4 regions of the Clostridium sp. AWRP genome follow, and region 2 is predicted to be linked to each of the others. Evidence: a T-box and tRNA genes for the amino acid it is inferred to sense, from the RefSeq annotation. Region 2 holds a T-box; the other regions hold tRNA genes.
What was found. A T-box is a leader RNA that pairs with one kind of tRNA and senses whether it is charged. The one in region 2 lies ahead of leuS (leucine--tRNA ligase), so its partner is inferred to be a tRNA-Leu.
Positions count from the first base shown of each region.

Region 1: it encodes a tRNA-Leu, which carries the amino acid that the T-box ahead of leuS (leucine--tRNA ligase) is inferred to sense. The anticodon was not compared.
Region 3: it encodes a tRNA-Leu, which carries the amino acid that the T-box ahead of leuS (leucine--tRNA ligase) is inferred to sense. The anticodon was not compared.
Region 4: it encodes a tRNA-Leu, which carries the amino acid that the T-box ahead of leuS (leucine--tRNA ligase) is inferred to sense. The anticodon was not compared.

Region 1 covers NZ_CP029758.2:3,536,466-3,542,453, forward strand. The annotation lists gene DMR38_RS16390 (FAD-dependent oxidoreductase) at 1-1,014, opposite strand, end outside; gene DMR38_RS16395 (LysR family transcriptional regulator) at 1,194-2,078, shown strand; tRNA gene DMR38_RS16400 (tRNA-Leu) at 2,269-2,355, opposite strand; gene DMR38_RS16405 (hydroxyacid dehydrogenase) at 2,646-3,587, opposite strand; gene DMR38_RS16410 (MFS transporter) at 3,594-5,036, opposite strand; gene DMR38_RS16415 (hypothetical protein) at 5,172-5,552, opposite strand; gene DMR38_RS16420 (helix-turn-helix transcriptional regulator) at 5,539-5,754, opposite strand; gene DMR38_RS16425 (YjdF family protein) at 5,961-5,988, opposite strand, start outside.
Region 2 covers NZ_CP029758.2:261,007-266,994, reverse strand. The annotation lists gene fba (class II fructose-1,6-bisphosphate aldolase) at 1-350, shown strand, start outside; gene DMR38_RS01290 (CYTH domain-containing protein) at 478-1,008, shown strand; gene DMR38_RS01285 (DUF5685 family protein) at 1,017-1,895, shown strand; gene DMR38_RS01280 (DnaJ domain-containing protein) at 1,879-2,460, shown strand; gene DMR38_RS01275 (hypothetical protein) at 2,492-3,010, shown strand; tRNA gene DMR38_RS01270 (tRNA-Gln) at 3,087-3,161, shown strand; T-box leader at 3,263-3,469, shown strand; gene leuS (leucine--tRNA ligase) at 3,592-5,988, shown strand, end outside.
Region 3 covers NZ_CP029758.2:3,614,802-3,620,789, reverse strand. The annotation lists gene polA (DNA polymerase I) at 1-557, shown strand, start outside; gene coaE (dephospho-CoA kinase) at 582-1,205, shown strand; gene DMR38_RS16790 (lytic transglycosylase domain-containing protein) at 1,225-1,824, shown strand; tRNA gene DMR38_RS16785 (tRNA-Leu) at 1,866-1,952, shown strand; gene DMR38_RS16780 (hypothetical protein) at 2,271-2,477, shown strand; gene DMR38_RS16775 (spore coat protein) at 2,498-2,758, shown strand; RNA gene ssrS (6S RNA) at 3,042-3,232, shown strand; gene glf (UDP-galactopyranose mutase) at 3,644-4,855, shown strand; gene DMR38_RS16760 (glycosyltransferase) at 4,821-5,840, shown strand; gene DMR38_RS16755 (phosphatase) at 5,950-5,988, opposite strand, start outside.
Region 4 covers NZ_CP029758.2:4,186,718-4,192,705, forward strand. The annotation lists gene DMR38_RS19515 (N-acetylmuramoyl-L-alanine amidase) at 1-20, opposite strand, end outside; gene DMR38_RS19520 (hypothetical protein) at 282-851, shown strand; gene DMR38_RS19525 (DMT family transporter) at 871-1,758, opposite strand; gene DMR38_RS19530 (hypothetical protein) at 2,260-2,655, opposite strand; tRNA gene DMR38_RS19535 (tRNA-Leu) at 2,956-3,042, opposite strand; gene DMR38_RS19540 (VanW family protein) at 3,097-4,254, opposite strand; gene DMR38_RS19545 (competence/damage-inducible protein A) at 4,513-5,751, shown strand.

The sequences.
Region 1 (5,988 bases), 1.3 Mb from region 2:
TACAGATTTTTTAATCAAATCTGGATCTGCCATAAGTGAACGACACATACCAACAACATCGGCCTTACCTGATGCAATAATTTCTTCTGCCTCTTCTAAAGTAAAGATATTTCCAACTACAGATACTGGAATATCAACTGCTTTTTTAACAGCTTCTGCATATTTTACATTTTGCATACGTTCTTGCAGATATAAAGGTACAGAATATTTAACACCTGGTTCAACAAACACATTTCCACAAGAAATATGTGCCATATTGATATATTTTTGTGCCTCTTTTAAATAAGCAATTGTTTCTTCAATATGAATACCATCAGGTCCTGTCATCTCATCTCCACTAACACGCATTTCTAATGGGAAATCAGATCCTACTACTTCTCTAATACCTTTTATAATCTCTAATGGAAAACGCATACGATTTTCCATGCTGCCACCATATTCATCTGTACGCAAATTACTAGAACGTGATAAAAATTGTCCTAATAAATTATTATGACCACTATGAATAAAAATAGCATCAAAACCAGCACGTTTAACTCTGCTTGCACAATCTTTAAATTGATTAATAACATAATCCATATCAGCACGATCCATAACTTTTAAATCTTGCATACGACCTGGCGTAGGCAGATACGAAGGTGCAAATCCTGGTTTTACATTCATAGAAGGAACACCACCACGCCCAGCATGAGCTAACTCAATAGAAAGTTTCGCTCCATATCTGTGTGCCTCTTCCACCAACAATGAAAGTCCTGTCATATATTTATCATGATGTACATTTAATTCACCATAAAAACATACAGCTCTCTCCCAATCTACTTGTGTATCTCCAATTATTACCTGTGATACACCTGAACGTGCTTGCATTCCAATAAATTCAACAGCTTCTTCTGTTACTTCCCCTTCAGCATTAGATAAGCAACTAACCATTGGTGTAAATTCTAATCGATTTTTTAATGTTGTATTTCCAAATTTCAATGGTTGAAATACATGTGGATATTTAGTGATGTTCATATTAATTACCTCCTGTTAATTTTATAACAATTCTAACTCTAAAATATCACCATGCATATCAAAATTATATTGTATATCAACAAAAAATATCTGTGCTCATAGTAAATTGACTAATTATATTTCAATGTAATATAATTGTAATCGTATAGAATCATTATTTCACAAGGGAGGTGAGATAATTGAAAATTCAATATTTTAAATATTTCTTAGAAATTTGTAATTGTAAATCTATCTCCAAATCAGCAAAAAATCTCTATATCTCTCAACAAGCCTTAAGTTCAGCTATAAAAAATTTAGAAAACGATTTAGGTGCTTCTCTATTTATTCGTAATCAATCCGGGGTAGTTCTAACACCTTATGGAGAAAGCTTTAAAAAACATGCAACTCAAATTATATTACAGATGGAATCAATCACTAAGGATTTTGAACAAATTCGAAAAAAAGAAAAACATGTCTTAAATATAGCAATATCTTTTGGTGTTATTAGTGCACTTCCAGACAAATATATTGAAAACTTTAAATTACTACATCCAAATATTATTTTAAATATCACTGAATACCAAGACATTCCCTGCGAAGAAGCTATACTTAATGAGCATGAAGATATTGGCTTCAGCATTGCACCAATTGATGAAACATCTTTTGATTCTCAAACTATTTTAAAGAATAAAATGTGTATTCTTGTAAGTACAGATAATCCATTATCACAAAATGATGAAATAGATTTTCATCATTTAAAAAATGAACAGTTCTTACTATTAAATAGTAATTTTAAATTAAGACACAATTTCATTAAGAAATGTAGAGAAGCTGGTTTTGAGCCAAAAATCTACTTAGAAACTATGGAATTGATTCTAATACATAATTTTAGTAGATTGAACAAAGGTATTGGTGTAGGTGTTCACTTTATAGGCATGGATGTAGCAGATGTAAAAGCTATTCCATTTAACACGCCGGATTGTACATGGGAAGTATGTCTAATAACCAAAAAGAACCGTCCACTTACACCTGCTATAAAATGCTTTTTGAACTATGTGAATAACCAAAAATATCATATTATATAACATCTTTTAGTAAAAGGTTCGTTTTATAAAAAAATTACAGATGAAATTTGAAAATAAATAAGCATAAAAACTACTATAAAAATTTACGCTGAATTTAATTCTGGTTGTTGCAAATATTGTTGCAAACTAATAAAAATGGCTGTATTAAATAGTCCTTAAACTAAGTAATACAGCCATCCGTTGATATTCATGGTGCCGGAGGCGGGAGTCGAACCCGCATGTTGTCACCAACGACGGATTTTGAGTCCGTTGCGTCTGCCAATTCCACCACTTCGGCATATCTGTATCCGCTGCTAATTTCTATACTTTAGCGGTTAACAAATAATATGATAACAGGTGCTAGCACATTTGTCAAGTTAAAATTTTTAAAAAAATAATTTACGAAGCAGAAAATTAATTACCTTGCTGCTCCATTTCTTTCTTACTTATTTATTTATATAGCTGTCTAGTAATTTTGCTTTATCTGACTGCTTTACAGATCTTATGTTGAACATATAATATCTCCGTGCTAAAGGAATCATACCCTAGAGGTTTATTCAAAGTAAATACACCTCTATAGAAATCATGCTAATTCACCGGCCAGGAAGGCTCTCTTCCACTTAACACTTCATCTATGCCAATTGCCGGATGAACAGACATTCTTATACCTGCCTCTTCTGTATGTGCTGCAGTATGAGGCGTTACAATTACATTTTCAAGTTTAAAAATAGGATTATCTTTAGATGGTTTTTCTCCTTTAAATACATCAATGGCAGCTCCAGCAATTTTATTTTGCGAAAGTGCTTCCAGAAGGGCATCTTCATCAACGACTTCTCCCCGCGCCGTATTTATAAGAAAAGCTCTAGCTTTCATAAGAGACAGCTCCCTTTTTCCTATCATACCCTTTGTTTTCCCCGTAAGTGGAACATGTAAGCTTACAAAATCAGAATTTTTAAGTACATAATCTAAATCTCCAGTAAGTTTTATACTATCCATTTGATTTGAAGTTATATTTCGCTTGAATCCTATAACTCTCATGCCAAATCCCTTTGAAGCCTTTAAAGCAACAAGCTCTCCTATACTTCCAACTCCTATAATTCCAAGGGTTTTACCTTCAAGATCCATTCCAAAACTTTTTCTTATTTGAAAATTTCCATCTCTAAGTTCTCTATCATAAATAAGTAATTTTTTGGCAAGTAATAGTATAAGGCCCATAGTATACTCAGCCACACTGTTCTTATTGGATTCAGGAGAATTGGTGACTCTTATTCCAAGACTTGATGCAGCTTCAACATCTATATTATCTACTCCAACACCAAACTTAGATACGACTTTCAACTTTGTTCCTGATTTCATAATTTTTTCAGTAATGTTTGCCATTCTAACTAATATTGCATCACAGTCCTTTACTTCCTCTACCAAAACATTTTCTGAAATATCAGAAGCCATCTTTAATTCATAACCATGACTTCTAAGATACTCCTTGCCTTCTTCATATATATTTTCCGTAATCAAAACTCTATAACTCATACTAAATCACCCCTTCATATATAATCCCCTTAATTTTTTACTATAGTAAAACCTTAATGCAGTTATCAAAACTCCAAATAAACACATAATGCCAACACTTATATATACTGATCTCATGCCATAAATAAAAACATCATCTCTGCCTTTTATGTAATCCACCACTCTGTACCCAATTTTATGACTCATTCTATTGTAAAGTAATAAAGTAGAAAGAGATGTGCCTAAAACAAATCCTAAGTTTCTAATAAGGGCATTTATACTTCCTGCTATCCCAAGCTTATCTCTACTAACAGTAGACATAACTAACGAATTGTTAGGAGATTGAAACATTCCATTTCCTAAAGTCATAATTACTATATAAGCTATAATCAAAAGTACAGAAGACCTTTCATTTAAACTGGATATAAAAAACAACCCCAAACTTGTAAAACTAAGTCCAAATAAGGTAAGTATCTCGGATCCAATTTTATCTGACATATATCCACTAAAAGGAGCCACTACAGATAAAACAATAGGAGATACCATCATGAGAATTCCAGATGCTGCCGGTGAAAACTTCAATGTATACTGAAAGTAAAAGGGAAGTATTATATTTGATGCACTAATTGCGATAAATGAAATAAAAGCACATATTATACTTATTGAAAATAAACTGTTTTTAAAAATACTCAATTGCAAAATGGGCATGCTTATTTTATGTTCTAATATAATAAACAATACAAAAGTTATAAATGAAATTGCAAAAGCTAAAATTATAAATATATTGTCATAACCCTTTACCTGACCTTGTCCCAATGCTCCAAACAGCGAAACTGTAGCTACTACAAATAGTAAAGCTCCTTTTATATCTAGTTTTTCATCAGAGGTGGTATGTGCTTTAGGAAATATCTTTAATGTAAGTATAAATACAATTATTCCTATAGGTATGTTTATTAAAAATATATATTCCCAGCTTATAGCTGAAACAATAATACCCCCAATTGGAGGACCTGCCATAGAACCCAATGCCACAAATGTACCTAAAACTCCAAGTGCCCTCCCCCTCTCGTTAGCCGGAAAGACGTGAGTTATGATTCCCTGATTAGTAGCCATGGTAGCCGATGCTCCTACTGCTTGTATAACTCTTGCTGTTACAAGTAAGGGAAGTGAACTTGTGAGACCGCACAGCAGTGAACCCATTGTAAAAAGAACGACTCCAAATTTAAAAACTTTTGTCTTTCCTATCATGTCTCCAAGCCTTCCAAATATTAAAATAGTTGCTGCAACAGTTATTAAAAAACTGGTAACAACCCATGTAATACCTGACATTCCTACATTTAATTTAGATGCCATATCCGGCAGTGCTACATTTACAATACTGCCATCAAGTGTTGACATAAATGTAGCAAAAACAACTGTAATCAGGATCAGCCACTTTTTTTTGTTCATTTCACTTTCAATTTTTTTCAACCTTCACTCATCCTCTCACAAATGCTTTTCATCCCTTTAGTCTTTCAAGTTTTTTATCAAAATAAGCCTGTATCTATATATGTTACTAGTTAGTTTGATCAATGTTACATCTTATTATTCATTGTTAATAAGTTTTTACATTTCCTTGTGATACTTAGAAAAACATACCATATAGACTGCAAAAATAACCAAATATGCTGCAATCGCAAGAAAAATTATAAATAAACTAGCTCTAAAAAAAACATATGCAATTACAAGAATGCCAAATACTATTTCCATAATATCAAAAGCCTTCGCTTTAGCTCTGTTTTCAATGGCAATATTTCGCTCATCTTTATCTTTTTTCTTCACAATAAATTTATAATGTATGTTACTAATAACTGAAGCCACAGCCATTGCCATAAGGATTAAAGATATGTTTTCAGACGTATATCCACCTACAAAAAACATGCCAATTGCTGAACTAATTAACATTACAACTACTACCATAATAAATACATAATTAAAAGTTTTCATTTTCTGAATCCTCCTCATAAATAAATATTTCTTCAATACTCACATTAAAAAATTTAGAAATCTTAAAAGCTAACAATATAGATGGATTATAACGTCCATTTTCAAGCGATCCAATTGTTTGTCTTGATACCTCCAGTTTTTGTGCTAACTCCTCTTGTGTGATGCCATGTTGTTTTCTAATTTCTTCAAGCCTGTTTTTCAAATTAATGCCTCCAATCACAATAGAAAGTGACTTTGTAATATTAGAATATTACTGTTTTTTTATAATGTCAAGCTTACTTTCCATAATTGCTATAAAAAAAGGGTTTTAAAAAAATCAAACCCTTTCGTAGATACTGTCTCAGCAGAAATAGCCGTAAGGTAATTTTAAAAGCCACCCCAAACAAATTAAAACCTGGACAATCCCAGTTAATGTCCCCTATGCTTCATTAATTTT
Region 2 (5,988 bases):
TACTTGAAAAAGTTCAGGAAAAGCTTCCAGATTTTCCTATAGTACTTCATGGCGCTTCCGCTGTAGATCAAGAAGCAGTAGCAACTTGCAATAAGTATGGAGGAAATTTAGCTGGTGCTAAAGGAATACCAATAGATATGCTTAGGAAAGCTTCTTCAATGGCTGTATGCAAAATAAATATGGATACTGACTTGAGATTAGCTATGACTGCTGCTGTGAGAAAAACTTTTGGAGATAAACCAGAAGTTTTCGATCCAAGAAAATACTTAGGTGCAGGAAGAGATGAAATACAAAAAGTAGTAGAATACAAAATAGATAATGTTCTTGGTTCTGCAAATTCCTTAAAATAAAAAATAAGAGGCTTCCTTATTAGGTTTAAGGAAGCCTCTTATTAAATTTTTATTAATTTAACCTTTAGATATTAACTTTTATGGTATAATTCAAAATAACAATAGTTTTTCATAGGGAGTGAATTCTTTGGAAGAGTGTGAAACAAGAATAATAAAAATAGATCCTGATCATATAAGATTAAAACTAAAACAGATGAAAGCTATAAATGTTAAAATGGAAAATCAAACAAATTATATATATGACTTTAAAGATGGACGTCTTATAAAAAATAAAGGCTATGCTAGAATAAGAGTTGTAGAAGATCTCCTCCACAATTCAACCCATTTTTACATGACTACTAAAAAACTTTTAAGTCAGCAAAAATATAAAGTAATGGAAGAAAATGAAACTGAAATATTTGACGCAGAAGCAGGTAAAAAAATATTTAAATCACTTGGACTAAATTTACTTCAATCTATAAAAAAATATCGGGAAAGTTACAAATATAAAAACAGCTTAATTGAAATAGACATAAATGATACATCCTTCTGTCCTTTCCCTTATATAGAAATAGAAACTAAAAGTGATGGTGAATTAAATGAACTGGTAGAGTTACTTGGATATTCCATAAAAGATACTACCTCCAAAACTATATATGAAATATTAAATGAAAAATAGGAGAATCTATGTTTGGTTATGTAACTCCATACAAAATGGAGCTTAAAATAAAAGATTATGAAAAATTTAAAGCTTATTATTGCGGATTATGCAGGTCCATAAAATATAACATTGGAAATGTTCCTAGGATCTCTCTAAATTATGACATGACTTTTCTTGCGCTGCTTTTAGACTCTTTAGAAACCGGTGAACAAACTTATGTAAAAAAAAGATGTATCCTTCATCCCCTGCAAAAAAAAATTTTTTTAAAGGACAATGATTCTCTGAAATATGCAGCTTTTTGCAATATATATCTAAGTTATTTCAAACTTTTGGATGACACAGTCGACGAACATTCTTTAAAAAGCAAGATATTTTCGATTTGTCTCAAAACATACTTTAACAAAACAGATGAAAATTATAAAAAAGTTTTCATACATATAAAAGAAAATTTAAGCAATCTTTATGAACTTGAAAAGAAAACTAATAATAAATCCATAGATATGATAGCTCATCCTTTTGCACACCTTACTGGATTTATATTAAGTTCTTTTAAGTGTGAAAAAATTAAAGAGGAACTGTACTTTCTTGGATATAACCTTGGAAAATGGATATATATTATAGATGCTTTAGATGATTTACGTGATGATATGTCAAAGGGAAAATTTAATGTTATAAACAAATGTTTTAACGCAGAAAATTTAAGCTATGAAAAATTTTCTAAAGAAATAGAAACTAGAATTGATTTCATTTTAGGTACTTGTGCTGCACAGTGCATGAATACTTTTGAAAAACTTCCTATAAAAAAGAATGAAGAATTACTACACAATATATTACAATATGGACTTTTAGATAAAATGGATAAAGTTTTTAAAAGGGGTGTTTACAAAGATGAAAAATCCATATGAAGTACTTGAAATAAATGAAAATGCTTCAAAAGATGAAATAAAAAAAGCTTATAGAACCTTAGCTAAAAAATATCATCCTGATCAGTATGGTAATAATCCACTTAAGGATTTAGCCGAGGATAAAATGAGAGACATAAATGAAGCCTATGACTATTTGATGAAAAATGAAGGGACAAATACATATAATAATGGAAGTAGTGATGCCTATACTGGCAGCAATTCTAGCACATATCAATCTGTAGAAAATGATATTTATAATGGGAATTTAAGCAGTGCAGAATCAAAACTCATGGAAATAAATACAAGAGATGCAGAATGGCACTACCTCATGGGAATTTTAAATACTAGAAAAGGCTGGTATGACCAGGCTAGCACTAATTTAAGCACTGCCTGCAGTCTTGATCCAAATAATTTTAAATACCAAGAGGCATTAAACAAGTTAAGGGGTATGAATAATTCCTATAGACAACCTTATTATGACAACAGGAGAAGAGACCCTGACATATGTAACATCTGTGCTACATTATATTGTTTAGACTGCTTATGTGGAGGTGGAAATTGCTAAAATTGTCAATCTAAAAAAGAGGTGGATGTAAATGACAAAATCTCAAAATAAAACCTCCAATATGACTAAAGGAGGTTTTTTAACTACCTTAGGAGTCATTTTAATATACTTAAGTGGCATAGTTCCAGTGAATAAGGGATTTCTTCTTGCTTTGACTTCTTTTATCATACCATTATCGGTGCTCGTTACAGATTACAAAAATGCTATTACTATTTATGCAGCTACTTCCCTACTATCCCTTTTAATATGCGGGTTTAAAATCACAGTACTTTCCTACATAGTATTTTTTGGTCTCTATGGATTAATAAAATATTTTGTTGAGAAACTCAGGAAATTACCTCTTGAAATTATACTAAAACTTGCTTTTTTTAATATATGTTTATTAGTGCTATTTCTACTTTACAGTCTATTTTTCCCTGGTCTTTTAAAAATAAAAATAAGTCCCTATTTAATAGTATTAGGTGCACAAATAGCTTTTCTAATATATGACTATTTATTAACCTTATTTATAAATTATGTTAACAGGTATATCTTAAAAATAATAAAATAGTATTGTATTTAATGATAAACTATTGACATATGAATTTATGGTGATATAATGTTTATTGTTGAGATTTAAATAACAGTGCCCATTCGCCAAATGGTAAGGCACCTGTCTCTGGAACAGGTATGTGTTGGTTCGAGTCCAGCATGGGCAGCCAAGAAAGAACTCTTTATTTTAGGAGTTCTTTTTTAAAATAAAATTTAAGAATAAATTCTTGACAGAGAACTGTTTAATATTATAAAATGAGAAATAAACTAATATTTAGCTTTGAAAAAGGAACAGTAGTATTTATATCACTAAAGAGAGCTGTTGTTAGGTGAAAAACAGTGTGAACATAATGCGAACTCACCTTAGGAGCTTATCTGAAGAAAATCAGATACGGTATGAACCGTTATTTTTTGAGTGAAACCAGTTTATGGGTTTAATTAGAGTGGTACCGCGGAAGCTAAATCTTTCGTCTCTTAATTTTAAGAGATGAGAGATTTTTTTATATTCTAGCAACAAATAAACACCACAATTTTACTAGACTTCTTTAGCTTACAAAAGCGTAAAGGCTATATTAAATTACAAATAAAGGAGAAGATATTATGTACAGTATCGAAACTGATAAAAAATGGCAAAAAAAATGGGAAGAAACATCACTTTATAAATTTGACGATAACAATTTAGATAAAAAATTATATGTACTGGAGATGTTCTCCTACCCCTCAGGTAGTAAACTTCATGCAGGACATTGGTTTAACTATGCTCCTGTAGATTCCTGGGCAAGACTTAAGAAAATGCAGGGATATAATGTGTTCCAACCAATGGGTTTTGATTCTTTTGGTCTTCCTGCAGAAAACTATGCTATTAAAACTGGAATACACCCAAGTGACTCAACAGAAAAAAATATAGCTACTATGGAAAAACAACTTAAATCTATGGGTGCAATGTTCAACTGGGAAAACGAAGTAATTACCTGTCATCCTGAGTATTACAAATGGAACCAGTGGTTATTTTTACAATTATATAAACATGGTTTAGCTTATAGAAAAAATGCCCCTGTAAACTGGTGCCCTAGCTGTAAAACAGTACTTGCAAATGAGCAGGTACAAGATGGATTTTGTGAAAGATGTGGTACTGAGGCAACTAAAAAGGATTTAACTCAATGGTTCTTCAAGATTACAGATTATTCAGAAGAACTTCTTCAGTGCCTAGATAAGCTGGATTGGCCAGAAAAAACAAAGGCTATGCAAAGACATTGGATAGGTAAATCCACCGGTACAAACGTAACTTTTAAAGTAGCAGATTCCGATATTGAGTTCAGCGTATTTACCACAAGAGTTGATACCTTATTTGGTGTTACTTATGTAGTTTTATCACCTGAAAATAAATTAGTTGATAAATTGACCAAAGAAGAATATAAAGATAAAGTAGAAAAATACAAAGATTTAGCTAAAAAACAAAGTGAAATCGAAAGACAATCAATTACAAGAGAAAAAACTGGTGTATTCAGTGGTTCTTATGCTATAAATCCTATAAATGGCAGAAAGGTCCCTATATGGATAGGAGATTATGTACTAAATACTTATGGTACTGGTGCCGTAATGGCAGTTCCTGCCCACGATGAAAGAGACTTTGCATTTGCAACAAAATATAAGCTCCCTATTGAAAGAGTTATAGAAGGTGGAGATTCCTTACCTTATGTAGAACATGGCAAAATGATAAATAGCAGTGAATTCAATGGTCTAACTACAAAAGAAGGCAAAGAAGCAGTAACTAAAAAGCTTGAAAGTATGGGATTAGGATCTGGAAAAGTAAATTACAGACTAAGAGACTGGTTAATTTCAAGACAAAGATATTGGGGAACTCCTATTCCTATAGTATATTGTGAAAAATGTGGAATAGTTCCTGTACCAGAAGATCAACTGCCAGTTAAACTCCCTTATAATGTAGAATTTTCTCCTGATGGTAAGTCTCCTCTTTTAAAATCAGAAGAATTCATGAATACTACATGCCCTTGCTGCGGAGGTCCAGCAAAAAGAGAAGCCGATACTTTAGACACATTTGTATGCTCTTCCTGGTATTATTTAAGGTATGTTGATAATAAAAATAGTGAAAAACCTTTTGATAAAGCTAAAATAGATAAAATGCTTCCAGTAGACATGTACGTAGGCGGTCCTGAACATGCTTGTATGCATCTTCTGTATGCCCGATTTATTACTAAAGCTCTTAGGGATATGGGGTTCTTAGACTTTGACGAACCTTTCCTATCTCTTAGACATCAAGGCATAATACTTGGTCCTGATGGCCAAAAAATGAGTAAGTCAAAAGGAAATACCATATCTCCAGATGACTGCATACAAGAATATGGTTCTGACGTATTTAGAATGTATCTTATGTTTGGATTTGACTACAGCGAAGGTGGAGCCTGGAACGATGACGGAATTAAATCCATAAGTAAATTTGTAGATAGAATTGAAAGAACTATCTCTTCCGTAAAAGAAATTATAGAAAGTGGAGATACTGGAAAAACTTCTATGGATGCTGCCGAAAAGGATCTTAACTATACAAGAAACTTTTCAATCAAATCTGTATCAGAAGATGCTAATAAATTTCAATTTAATACATCTATAGCTAGAATTATGGAATTTACAAATGCACTTTCAAAGTACATTCAGCAAAAAGATAAAAATGTATCGCTGCTAAAAGATACTGTAATTGATTTTGTAAAAATCATAGCGCCTTTTGCACCTCACTTTGCAGAAGAGCAATGGGAATCTCTAGGAAAAAGCTATTCCATATTTAATGAAAAATGGCCTGATTTTGAACCCAATGCACTTATAAGAGATGAGGCAGAAATAGCTATTCAGATAAATGGTAAAATCAAAGCTAAAATAAATGTATCCACGAACTTAAAAGAAGACCAGATAAAAGAGTTATCTCTTTCTAATGAACATATAAAATCTCTTTTAGACGGTAAAGATATAAAGAAAGTCATAGTT
Region 3 (5,988 bases), 1.2 Mb from region 2:
TACCTATAGATGAAGTTACATCTGCGCAGAGAAGCAATGCTAAGGCAGTAAACTTTGGTATAGTCTATGGAATAGGTGACTTTAGTTTGGCTAAAAATTTGAAAATATCTAGAAAAGAAGCAAAGCTTTATATAGACACCTATTTTGAAAGGTATCCGAAGGTAAAGTTATATATGGACGATATAGTGAAAGAGGCTAAAGCAAAATCTTATGTTACCACACTTATGAATAGAAGGAGGTTTATACCTGAGATAAAATCTTCAAATAAAATAGTGAGGTCGTTTGGAGAAAGACTTGCAATGAACACACCTATTCAAGGCAGTGCAGCGGACATAATAAAAATAGCTATGGTAAATGTGTATAGAAGATTAGAGGAGAATAAATTAAAAAGCAAACTAATACTTCAAGTACATGATGAACTGATTCTAAATGTATATAAAGAGGAAATTGATAACGTAAAATCTGTAGTAAAAGAAGAAATGGAAAAAGTTTTACAACTGAAAGTTCCTCTTGAAGTGGATATAAGTGTAGGAAATAATTGGTACGAGGCTAAGTAAATTAGTATAAAGGGGAAGAAAACTGTGATTAAAATAGGGCTTACTGGAGGTATAGGAAGCGGAAAAAGTACTGTTTCTAATATACTGAGAGAGCACGGTATAAGTATAGTAGATGCAGATGTTATAGCTAGGGAAGTAATTGAAAAATATCCTGTAATAATTGAAAAAATCAAATATGGCTTTGGAGAAAGATTTATTAATCTTTCAGGTAAACTTAAAAGAAAAGAATTTGGAGATTATATATTTTCTAATCAAGGAGAAAGAGCTAAATATGAAAGTATTATAATGCCTTTCATTAAAAAGGAAATATTAAAAAAAGTAGAAGAATTAGAACAAAAATGTGAAAAAATTTGTGTTATAGATGGAGCTACCCTCATAGAAAATGGATTTTGTAATTATTTAGATGAAATGCTATTAGTTTGGGTAAATAAAGGAGTACAGATAAGCAGAGTGAAAAGTAGAGATAAATTAACTGAAGGTCAAGTGCTTAGCAGAATAAACTCTCAGATGCTTTTGGAAGAAAAGAAAAAGTATGCGGACTTTGTATTAGATAATTCTAATACCTTAGATGAAACTAAAACACAATTAAAGGATATATTTATAAGAATAAGCAGAAAATATGGGGGGGTGAAGTGTCCTAAAATATAGTTTTTAAGACACAAAAAAATTGAGGTTTCTAAAAAAAGTAGCAATAGTTATAATACTAATAATGGTAGCTGTATTATGTGTAAAAAGTATTGCAAGATATTGTTATCCATTAAAGTATTCAACTTATATAGCAAAATATGCAAAACAATATGATTTAGATCCCTACTTTGTAATGGCTGTGATTAAGACAGAAAGTAACTTTAAAGAAAATGTAAGATCTAACAAAAATGCTATAGGACTTATGCAGATAACTCCAGATACTGCAGAATGGGCAGCAGATAAAATGGGAGTATCAAATTTTCAAGATAACATGTTAAATGATCCTGAGTTTAATGTAAGAATGGGATGTTGGTATTTGAATAATTTGAAATCAGAGTTTAATAACAATATGGATCTAATTTTGGCAGCTTATAATGGAGGTAGGGGCAACGTACAAAAGTGGTTGAAAGATTCAGAGCATTCTAAAGATGGAAAGAATATACAATATATACCTTTTAAAGAAACGGATAAATATATTAAACGTGTAAAAGTAAATTACAGGGTATATAGGTACTTATATAAAAATTTACAGATAAATACTTCTACAATTATTGTAAATTTTTATAATTTTAAATTTTAGTTGACAGTTTCATAAAAAATCATTATAATAACTATTGTAATGCGAGGGTGGCGGAATAGGCAGACGCGCTACTTTGAGGGGGTAGTAAGAGAAATCTTGTGTGAGTTCAAATCTCATCCTTCGCACCAATCAGAAATCAAAAGAGAAGCAGATTGCTTCTCTTTTTTATGTCCTAAATTACCAAGTCACTAAACTCTATTTTTACCTACATGAATTACATAGGAAAAATAGGATCAATAAGATTTCATATAAAAGCAAATTCTAAGCATTCCATAATATTCTTGGAGTGTTTATGCACAGTAGATATATATCCGCAAATTCTTGCAAAGTGTTATTTATTTGAAAATGTCTAAGAGCTTATGTTTAACGATCTTGAATCTTATATACATAAATTTGATTTATAAGGTAATAATATACTTGTAAAAAAAATTAGGGAGGTAGAGATTATGACAATTGGCAACAAACAATTGGATACTGGAAACTTAAAGGTATTGAAGGATCAAATTGAGTACGAAGCACTGATGAACAAAAAGTTTAATGAGTATTCAGGAAGATGCAGTGATACACAAATAAAAAATTTGTGTAATGAAGCTGCACAAGTTCACAAACAAAACTTTACATCTTTAAAATCCTATTTAGATTCACATCAATAAAAAGAAAGGGGAATTAGATTATGAATGAACAAGAACTTATGCATGACCTTTTAGCTAGTGAAAAACAGGTTATCTCAGCATATAGTACAGGAATAACAGAAACTTCTTGTACTAATTTGAGAAACACTTTAGTAAACAATTTTAAAAGTGCCCAGGATATTCAATACAAGATTTTTGATACTATGAGACAAAAGGGATGGTATCCTACAAAAGATGCTACAGAATCGGATGTACAACAATTAAAAAATGAATCTAATCAAATTATGAGTTCATTAAGATAGTTAAAATAAAAAGCAATCTCAATTTTAAAATTGAGATTGCTTTTTATTTTCTAAGTGTTTTACCTAAGGTATGCTTCAATAGATTTAAACTAGTATTAAAATTAAATTGAAATGTTTAATTTATTGTGATAATATACATATATGGAATGATAGTAAGCTTGTTTTTAAGTTTATTAAAGATATTGATCTATAGTATTTTAGGATAGTTTCTAATAAGTGAGGTTTGAGGGACGTGTGAGTAATCACTACAGGTTTAACTTCCGTTCTTCACATTAAAAGAAAATAATTTCTGAAATATTCGATTAGCTTCTTATCTTGATCCTACAGTATTTATAAGGGAGTTCAATATTTTGATGCGTATATGTACCTTCTGTGAGACCTTTAAGGCATTTAAGAGATAGAAACATCTGTGAGGGCACCCACCTATCAGTGTGATAGGTTTCAAGAAAAAAGCGGCGGTATTTCGGATAAACATTAGATAAGTGAAGAGAGGTATTTATATCTCTCTTTTTGTTGCAATTAAAAGTAAACATTTTTTTAAAAACAAATAAATATTGTATTAGAGTCTTGCTATGAATAAAAGGTATGTGTACTATTAATTTATAAGAGTACTTATCAATGAATCTTACTTAGTGGGAAAAGCAGATATCCCAAATCTTTGATTTGGTGATAGTCGCTTTCGCTGTGTGCAAGCAGATATCCCAAATCTTTGATTTGGCCATAGTGGCTTGCGCAGAGTGCGTGGGAGTGTTACAGTAGGTAGCCATCAGATAAAAATAAAAAATAAGTAAGACTAATTTTGTATAATAGTGATTATTTCAAGATGAAGTATATAATTTTTTTACATAAGACACAATACATAATGAATGGAGGAAATATCAACAAATGAATAAAACATATGATTGCCTAGTAATAGGCTGTGGACTTGCAGGAGCGGTGATATCTAGGGAATTAGCAGAGCGGGCAGGTAAAAAGGTATTAATTATGGAAAAACGCAGCCATATTGCAGGTACTACTTATGATTGTTTAAATGAGGATGGTATACTAGTACATAAATATGGCCCTCATATATTTCACACTTATAACAAGCGTGTATTTGACTATATCTCTCGATTTACAAAGTGGAGAGATTATTCTCATGAAGTTTTGGCAAATATATATGGGAAATTGATGCCTGTCCCATTTAATTTAAATTCTCTTTATATGGCCTTCGATTTGAAAAAAGCAGATAGATTAGAACAGAAGCTTGTTTCTACTTATGGTATGGGCCAGCGATTAACCATTGCAGAACTGCGGAATAATAAGGATAGTGAATTTCAGGAACTTGCTGATTTTGTTTATAATAATGTGTTTCTCAATTATACTCAAAAACAGTGGGGCGTTACTCCAGAAGAAATAGATCCGTCTGTTATAGCTAGAGTCCCAATACTAATTTCACGTGATAATCGTTATTTTCAAGATACATATCAGGGAATACCAGCTAATGGGTATACTTCTCTTTTCAATAAATTATTGGATCATCCTAATGTAAGTTTGTGTCTTGATACTGATGCAAATGCGTTATTGAAAATTATAGAAGATGATATATTTTTTGAGGATAGACCGTTTAAAGGTATAGTGATATATACTGGTGCTTTAGATCAATTTTTTGACTGCCAGTTTGGGTGTCTTCCCTATAGGACTGTAGATTTTTTGTTTGAAACACATAATGTAACATGGTATCAGTCAAAAGGAACTATAAATTATACGGTAGATAAGGATTTTACACGAATTACGGAATTCAAGCATTTAACAGGTCAGAATATTTATAATAAGACTACTATAATGAAGGAATATCCAAAGTCATATACAGCTTCTGAAGGTGAAACACCTTACTATCCTATAATTAGTTCGGACAACTTTAAGCTTTATGAAAAATACAAACAGCTTACTAATAGATTGCATAATTTCTATTTACTGGGTAGGCTTGCAGAATATAAATACTATAATATGGATGCAATAATTGAGAGGGCACTAATTTTGGCAGATGAAATTATCTGTAGCAAGAAAGGAAATAATATTGATGAAGATAATAACATTTACAGTTCCGTGCTATAATTCAGCAGATTATATGGGACATTGTGTAGAAACTCTCCTTCCAGGTGGCGAGGATGTAGAAATAGTAATTGTTGACGATGGTTCTTCTGATAATACTGCAGAAATAGCAGATGATTATGCAGCAAAATATCCTAATATTATAAAGGTTGTACATCAAGAAAATGGAGGTCATGGTGAGGCTGTAAATACGGGCATTAAGAATGCCTCGGGTATATACTTTAAAGTGGTAGATTCTGATGATTGGCTTGATGTACCTGGAATGTTGAAAGTTATAGATGTGCTGAAAGGACTTTACAAAGATGGAAAAATACTAGACATGATGATATGTAATTATGTTTATGAGCATTCTAAAGATAATACCAGCCATGTAGTTAACTATAAAAATGTGATGCCTGAGAATCATATATTTGGATGGGATGATGTGGGTAAATTTAAGATATCACAGTATATTCTCATGCATTCTGTTATATATCGGAAATCTCTTTTGTGTGAATGTGGACTTGAGCTTCCAAAGCATACTTTTTATGTGGATAACTTATTTGTTTATGAGCCTCTTCCATATGTGCAGACAATCTACTACATGGATATCAACTTATATAGATATTTTATTGGCAGGGAAGATCAATCTGTAAATGAAAAAATCATGATAAAAAGGATAGACCAACAGCTTTATGTGAATAAACGTATGATAGACTTTTACTGTAAATTTGATAAAATACCTAATAAACGTTTGGACAAGTACATGAGAAACTATCTTTCTATGATGATGACAATTTCTTCAGTGCTCCTTATAATTTCGGGAAGTGAGGAAAACTTTAAAAAGAAAACTGATTTGTGGTCCTATTTAAAGAGTGTAAATAAAAATCTTTATTCAGATATGAGATACTGCTTATTTGGTATAATATCTAATGCTCATGGCAATTTTGGAAAAAAAATAGTTGAATATGGCTATCGCTTAACCAATAAAAAATATAAATTTAATTAGATAAACATAGTTCTTGGTTTCAAGTGGAGTTTTTTCTCCATCTGAAACTCGGATAAAAAGGTGATAGTCTGGAAAGTTGAACTTTTCAGGCTATCACCTTTTTAATATTTTATTGAATGTTTTTTCCTTTACTTTTTAAGAAACTGAG
Region 4 (5,988 bases), 650 kb from region 2:
ATAGAGTTAACTTCATTCAATATTTTAATATTTTTTCCGAAAATAAACATTATCAAAATTAAAAAAATGCAGGAAAACATTAACTTTTTTCTGCTGTCAATTCTCATAATATCACTGTCCCTTTTTCGTTTTTTTATGATATGTACATTATATCATTTGTTTCCTTAATATTCCAGTTAATATTATCCTTCTAGCAAATTATATTTTTACATAGATTTAATTTTGTTTTAATATGCTATTAATAATTATATATTAGTATATTTACATAGGAGGTATCAAATATGAATATATGTATAGACATTGACGGAACAATTACAGACCCATATTACTGGATAGAAAGTGCCAATAAATACTTTAATAAGAATATAACTGCCGATAAAGTAACCCAATATGAACTTCATAAAATTATTGGAATAACAAGAGATGAGTATATAGATTTTTACAATAAAATTAAATTTAAACTTCATAGTGAAGAGACAATAAGAAAAGATGCCATAGAAGTTATACAAAAACTCATAGAATTAAATAATATTTATTTTGTAACTGCTCGTGAAAAATGTCTGGAAATTGTAACGCACAAATATTTGAATAAATATGAAATACCTTATAATGGTGTTTATGTCCTCGGTTCTACCCATAAAGTAGATACAGCTAAAAATTTAAAATGTGATATATTTATAGAAGATAGTTATGAAAATGCCCTTGAATTATCTAAAAATAATTTTAAAGTACTACTAGTAGACACAAACTACAACCGCCTGCCTTTAAATCAAAATATCACCAGGGTATTAAATTGGAATGAAATATACGATATTATAGAAAAAATGCTGTTACAAAAAAAAGCCATGTAATAGCATTTTCCTAATTTTATCAATCATCCGCATTTGTAGTAGCTATAACCACTGCAATTACTATAAGTATCCCACCTATAAAAAAGCCAAATGTAAGCTGCTCGTGGAGGTAGAACCATCCAAAAATTGAACCCGTAACAGGCTGAAAAAATAAAAATAGGGATCCAGTTCCTGTATCCATAAGTTCAATTCCTTTATTCCACAAAAAAAATGCTCCTGCTGTAGATACAACTCCAAGATAAATCATCCCAAGTATGAGACTTCTGTTATTTAGTATTAATGCAAAGTTATTATTTTGCATTAGCATAAATGGAGTGGTAAATATTAAAGCAAATAGCATTGCATATGTAGTTATAATTAGTGAATCAAATCGCTTAGATGCTATTTTTACATAAACAGACAATAACGCCCAGGTCACAGCAGCCCCAACAAGAATTATATTTCCTAAAAGATGTTTCATAAACATGGAATCCAATCCAATAACTATGATGACACCAAAAGCAGCAAGTATTAGAGAGATTATTTTTTTCTTTGTAAATAACTCCTTAAGTATGAATCTGGCAAATATAATCACAAATACAGGTGTAGACGCTGTAATTAATGATCCCATATGTGCATCTGATAATTTTGTGCCCATAAACTGGAGGCATATAGAAATAAAATATCCTATAAAACCTATCCATGCAATGAGAAGCCAGTCCTTCTTTTTTATAACTACCTTACATCCTTTTTTATAATTAAAAAACATAAGTATTAAAAACAGAACTACAAAGGCAATTGCATATCTAATCCACACAAGTGTAATTGGAGAAATAAACTCCAGTATATATTTACTAACTACATACATTCCACCCCATATACAAGCTGCCAAAAATAAGCATATTGATCCAATCAATCTTTTTTTCATTATTAATACCTCCATCTTCTTACATTTATATAAGTTAACATCTAAGAGAAGGTATTTTAATCAAACAATCAACCTTTATCTTAGATTATAGAGATACAACTGGTTGATCATTTTCAAATAAATCTGAAAAATACATATATATTTTTCCCACCTTTCATAATACCATGATGCAAATAAACTAAACATCCATGTTTTTCACTAAAACTTATTCGCTGTATATTTATATTTTAGTATATCACAGCAAAATGTAACATACTATTTTATTTAATCCTGATCTATATTTATACAAGCCCTTAAAATTTTTAACTGACACTATATTTAAAAAAATTTAAGCATAGCAAAAGGCCCCCAAAATCAATCAGAGGTCTTATATACGCTTGGATTATCGGATGGGCGGTGTATCCATCATCTCAGGTACTCTTTCGAGTGTGTCGGGAACCATTTCCGACCTCAATAATCCTATAATTATCATATACATTTGTTATATTTATTATACATTCTTTACTTATTTTTGTCAATAATAAATTTCTTAACTCTTCCACTATGTAACCTTCTCCGAAGCTTTGATTCTTGAATGTCATACATTGTAGAGACATATAAATAATTTTCATCAACATCTAACTTTATTCCAACTAGGATATTTTTATTAAGAACTTTAATTAATTCTACAGTATCCCCTTTTTCATTTGGATTTATCCCGACATAATCAGGATTTTTTATGATATTTGATATATCATCTATATGTTTTAAACAATTAAAATGCTTTTCCTTTATTAAATGGGCTGGAAGTCCTTTGGAGCGATATATTTTTTGTAATGGTAAATTTGAACCAATTATATCGTTTAATTTTTGATAAAACCTTCCAACTTGAATTAATTTATCATTTTTGTCTTCCATTTTCCCATCTCCTCTACAAAACATCTACTCCTATAAGCTTATAACTTTTCAAACAAGTAGTAAATATTTTGTAGAAATTTAGTTATTTTTATACCTGTATAACTTTTCCAATTAATAGTATCCTGTGATTTTAAAGTTATGCCATTAATAATTCTTCTTAACACCTTATCTAATACTCTATATGGTATCCTAATCCAATATTTGGCATTAAAAGTATTGAATTGCAAAATCTGCACAGGTTAAATAAAAATAAAGAATCAAGACTTCCAACACCATCGCTGAAAGCCTTGATTCTTCTATTGGTGCGGATAACAGGACTTGAACCTGCATGAAGTTTCCCTCACTAGAACCTGAATCTAGCGCGTCTGCCAGTTCCGCCATATCCGCATAAGTTACTTATCTATTATAGCATACTTTTTTAATTAAGTTAATAAGTAACTTTTATTTTGACACTGAAGAATTGGAATACAAATTAAATACTATGTTACCACCTGAAGTATAGCCTTGTATGTATATAGGATATTTAAAATCATTTCTAAATTTATAATCTATGTTTCCGTAATCTACTGTAGCATCCATTCCTTGAGAAACATAATGAACAGGCATAGTATGATGAGTCCTTTCAGTAGATGTAAGTCCTGCTTTAGCAACTACATTATAAAGCGTCGTAGATACCTGGCATATTCCCCCGCCAAGTCCTGACTCTACTTTATCTCCAATAATAACAGGAGCTGCCTCATATCCTTTGGCTGCAGTTCTCTGACCTACAACATCATTGAAGCTAAAAGTATCTCCTGGCATTACTACATGTCCATTTATGCTGCTAGTAGCAAGTGATATGTTATTTGCTCTTTCACCAGAAGATATACCTCCATAAGCTGTACTAAAATTAGATATTAATGTGTCAACAGGTTTAAGATCATCTTCCTTTATTTTAGCTTTAGTAGTTTTGAGCACTGCTTTTACAGTTAAATCCTGATCTGAATTATTATCTATTTTAGATTCAATATCTTTTTTCAAAGCTTCTTTATCTACTTTAACCCCGTCTTTCTGTGGTATTACTGAAAACTTCACTCCTCCCATTTCAAGAGATGCATTCACAGGTTCTGTATCAACTTCACTTGCAATTTTATTTACCATATTATCTATAACTTTGGTGTTATAAGAAAATTTCAAATTATAGTTTACATTTTTAGGATTCTTTAATAATTCATATTTTTTAAATATATTGCTGCTTTTTCCATAAGAATAGGCCAACTTTACTGTATCATCCAAGTTGTACGTAAAACTTAAACTCGAATAAGGTAATTCATAACTTTTACTTCCTGCAGTTATAGTAATTTGTTTCTGTTGAAATTTATTTAAATATCCGCCGTTCATTATAATCTTAGCCTGATCTTTAGTTTTTGCAGAAAGATCCGTATTATTTATAGAAACTTTAGGATAAATTAAGTTATCCCAATATTTTATATCATTATAATGATATACTATAAATCCGCAGCTTATACTCAAAAAAATAGTTAAGGCAGCCAAACCTAATATTTTTAATCTTCCGCCTGACTTTCTTTTTGACTTCCTAGTTCTTCTTTTTGCACTCATCATTATCACCTCTTCACTTTCACATAGTTATTATACTATAGAGCAGTAACTTTTATATATAAAAATTATTAATTTAATTACTCAACTTTCGCAGTTTTAAAAAACTTGCGAAGCAAAGCTTCGCAAAGTTTTCATATTAAATCAAAATTCTATATGTACAAAAGTTGATTTAATTATTATTAAATAAACATAGCTTTTATGCTATCATAAAAGTATGTTTGATTTACAAATATACTTAAGTATGGAGGTAATACATAAATGAAAGCTGAGATATTATGCGTTGGTACAGAGATTTTACTTGGAGATATCGTAAATACAAATGCACAATTTATTTCCAAAGGATTAGCTGATCTTGGTATAGAAGTGTATCACCAATCTGTTGTGGGAGATAATCCTCAGAGACTTTTAGATGAGTTTAGAAAATCTTTTGAAAGAACTGACATTATAATTACAACTGGAGGGCTTGGGCCTACACAAGATGATCTAACTAAAGAAACTGGTGCCGAATACTTTAACAAGGAAATGATTTTAGATAAAAATTCACTTAACCATTTAGAATCTTATTTTAAGAAAATAGGGAAAACAAATTTAGAAGGCAATAACATAAAGCAAGCTTACTTTCCTGAAGGTGCTTATATATTTCCTAATCCACATGGTACGGCTCCTGGCTGTTGTATGGAGCAAAATGGCAAAATTTTAATAATACTCCCCGGTCCTCCAAAAGAGGCAAAGCCTATGTTTCAAAATTATGTAGTTCCATTTTTAAAAAAATATAGTAATGGAATAATAAAATCTAAAACACTTAGAGTTTGCGGTATGGGAGAAAGTTCTATGGCTGAGAGTGTCTCAGATCTTATAAATAATAGTGTAAATCCCACTGTAGCTCCTTATGCAAAGGAAAATGATACAATACTTAGAATTACTGCACGGGCAAATACAGAAGAAGAAGCTGTAGAGCTTATAAAACCTGTAGAATCTAAAATTAGAGAAAAACTAGGGATAAATATATATGGTGAAGATAATGATACTATGGAAGAGGCTATAGGAAAATTATTGATAAATAAAGAATTAACTATATCCTCAGCAGAATCATGTACTGGTGGGCTAATAGCTGCAAGACTTGTAAATTATCCTGGTATATCTGCTGTATTTAAAGAAGGTGCTGTCACTTATACCAACGAGGCCAAAATGAAAAGACTAGGGGTAAAAAAGGATACCCTAGACAAATTTACTGCTGTTAGTTCCGAGACTGCAAAAGAAATGGCAGAAGGTATAGCTAAAACAGCAAATACCGATATAGGCATAGCTACTACAGGAGTTGCAGGTCCTGGCGGCGGTACTTACAAAAAACCTGTAGGTCTAGTATATATAGGACTTTACATAAATGGAGAGACTTATGTTAAGAAGTGCCAATTCTTTGGCAGCAGAGATGTGATAAGGCAAAGGGCTACTATGACAGCTCTTGATTTAATAAGAAGACACATTATAAATTTGTAGAGTTTATAAGTAAAAGTTAACTACTCAACTTTGTTCTTTAAGAAATTGTGAAGCAATATTTTTAAAAAACAAAGTTCAAAGTTCAAATATCAAATAAAGATAATTTTCTTTCTAACGTCAGAAAATATTAAAATTATAGATCTCCTGAGGTACGATGGAAATCATCTTTATCTGTTCTTTGTTATTTGAACTCTGCTATTTTGAAAAAACTTCTATTTAGAAACTCTATGTAAGTTT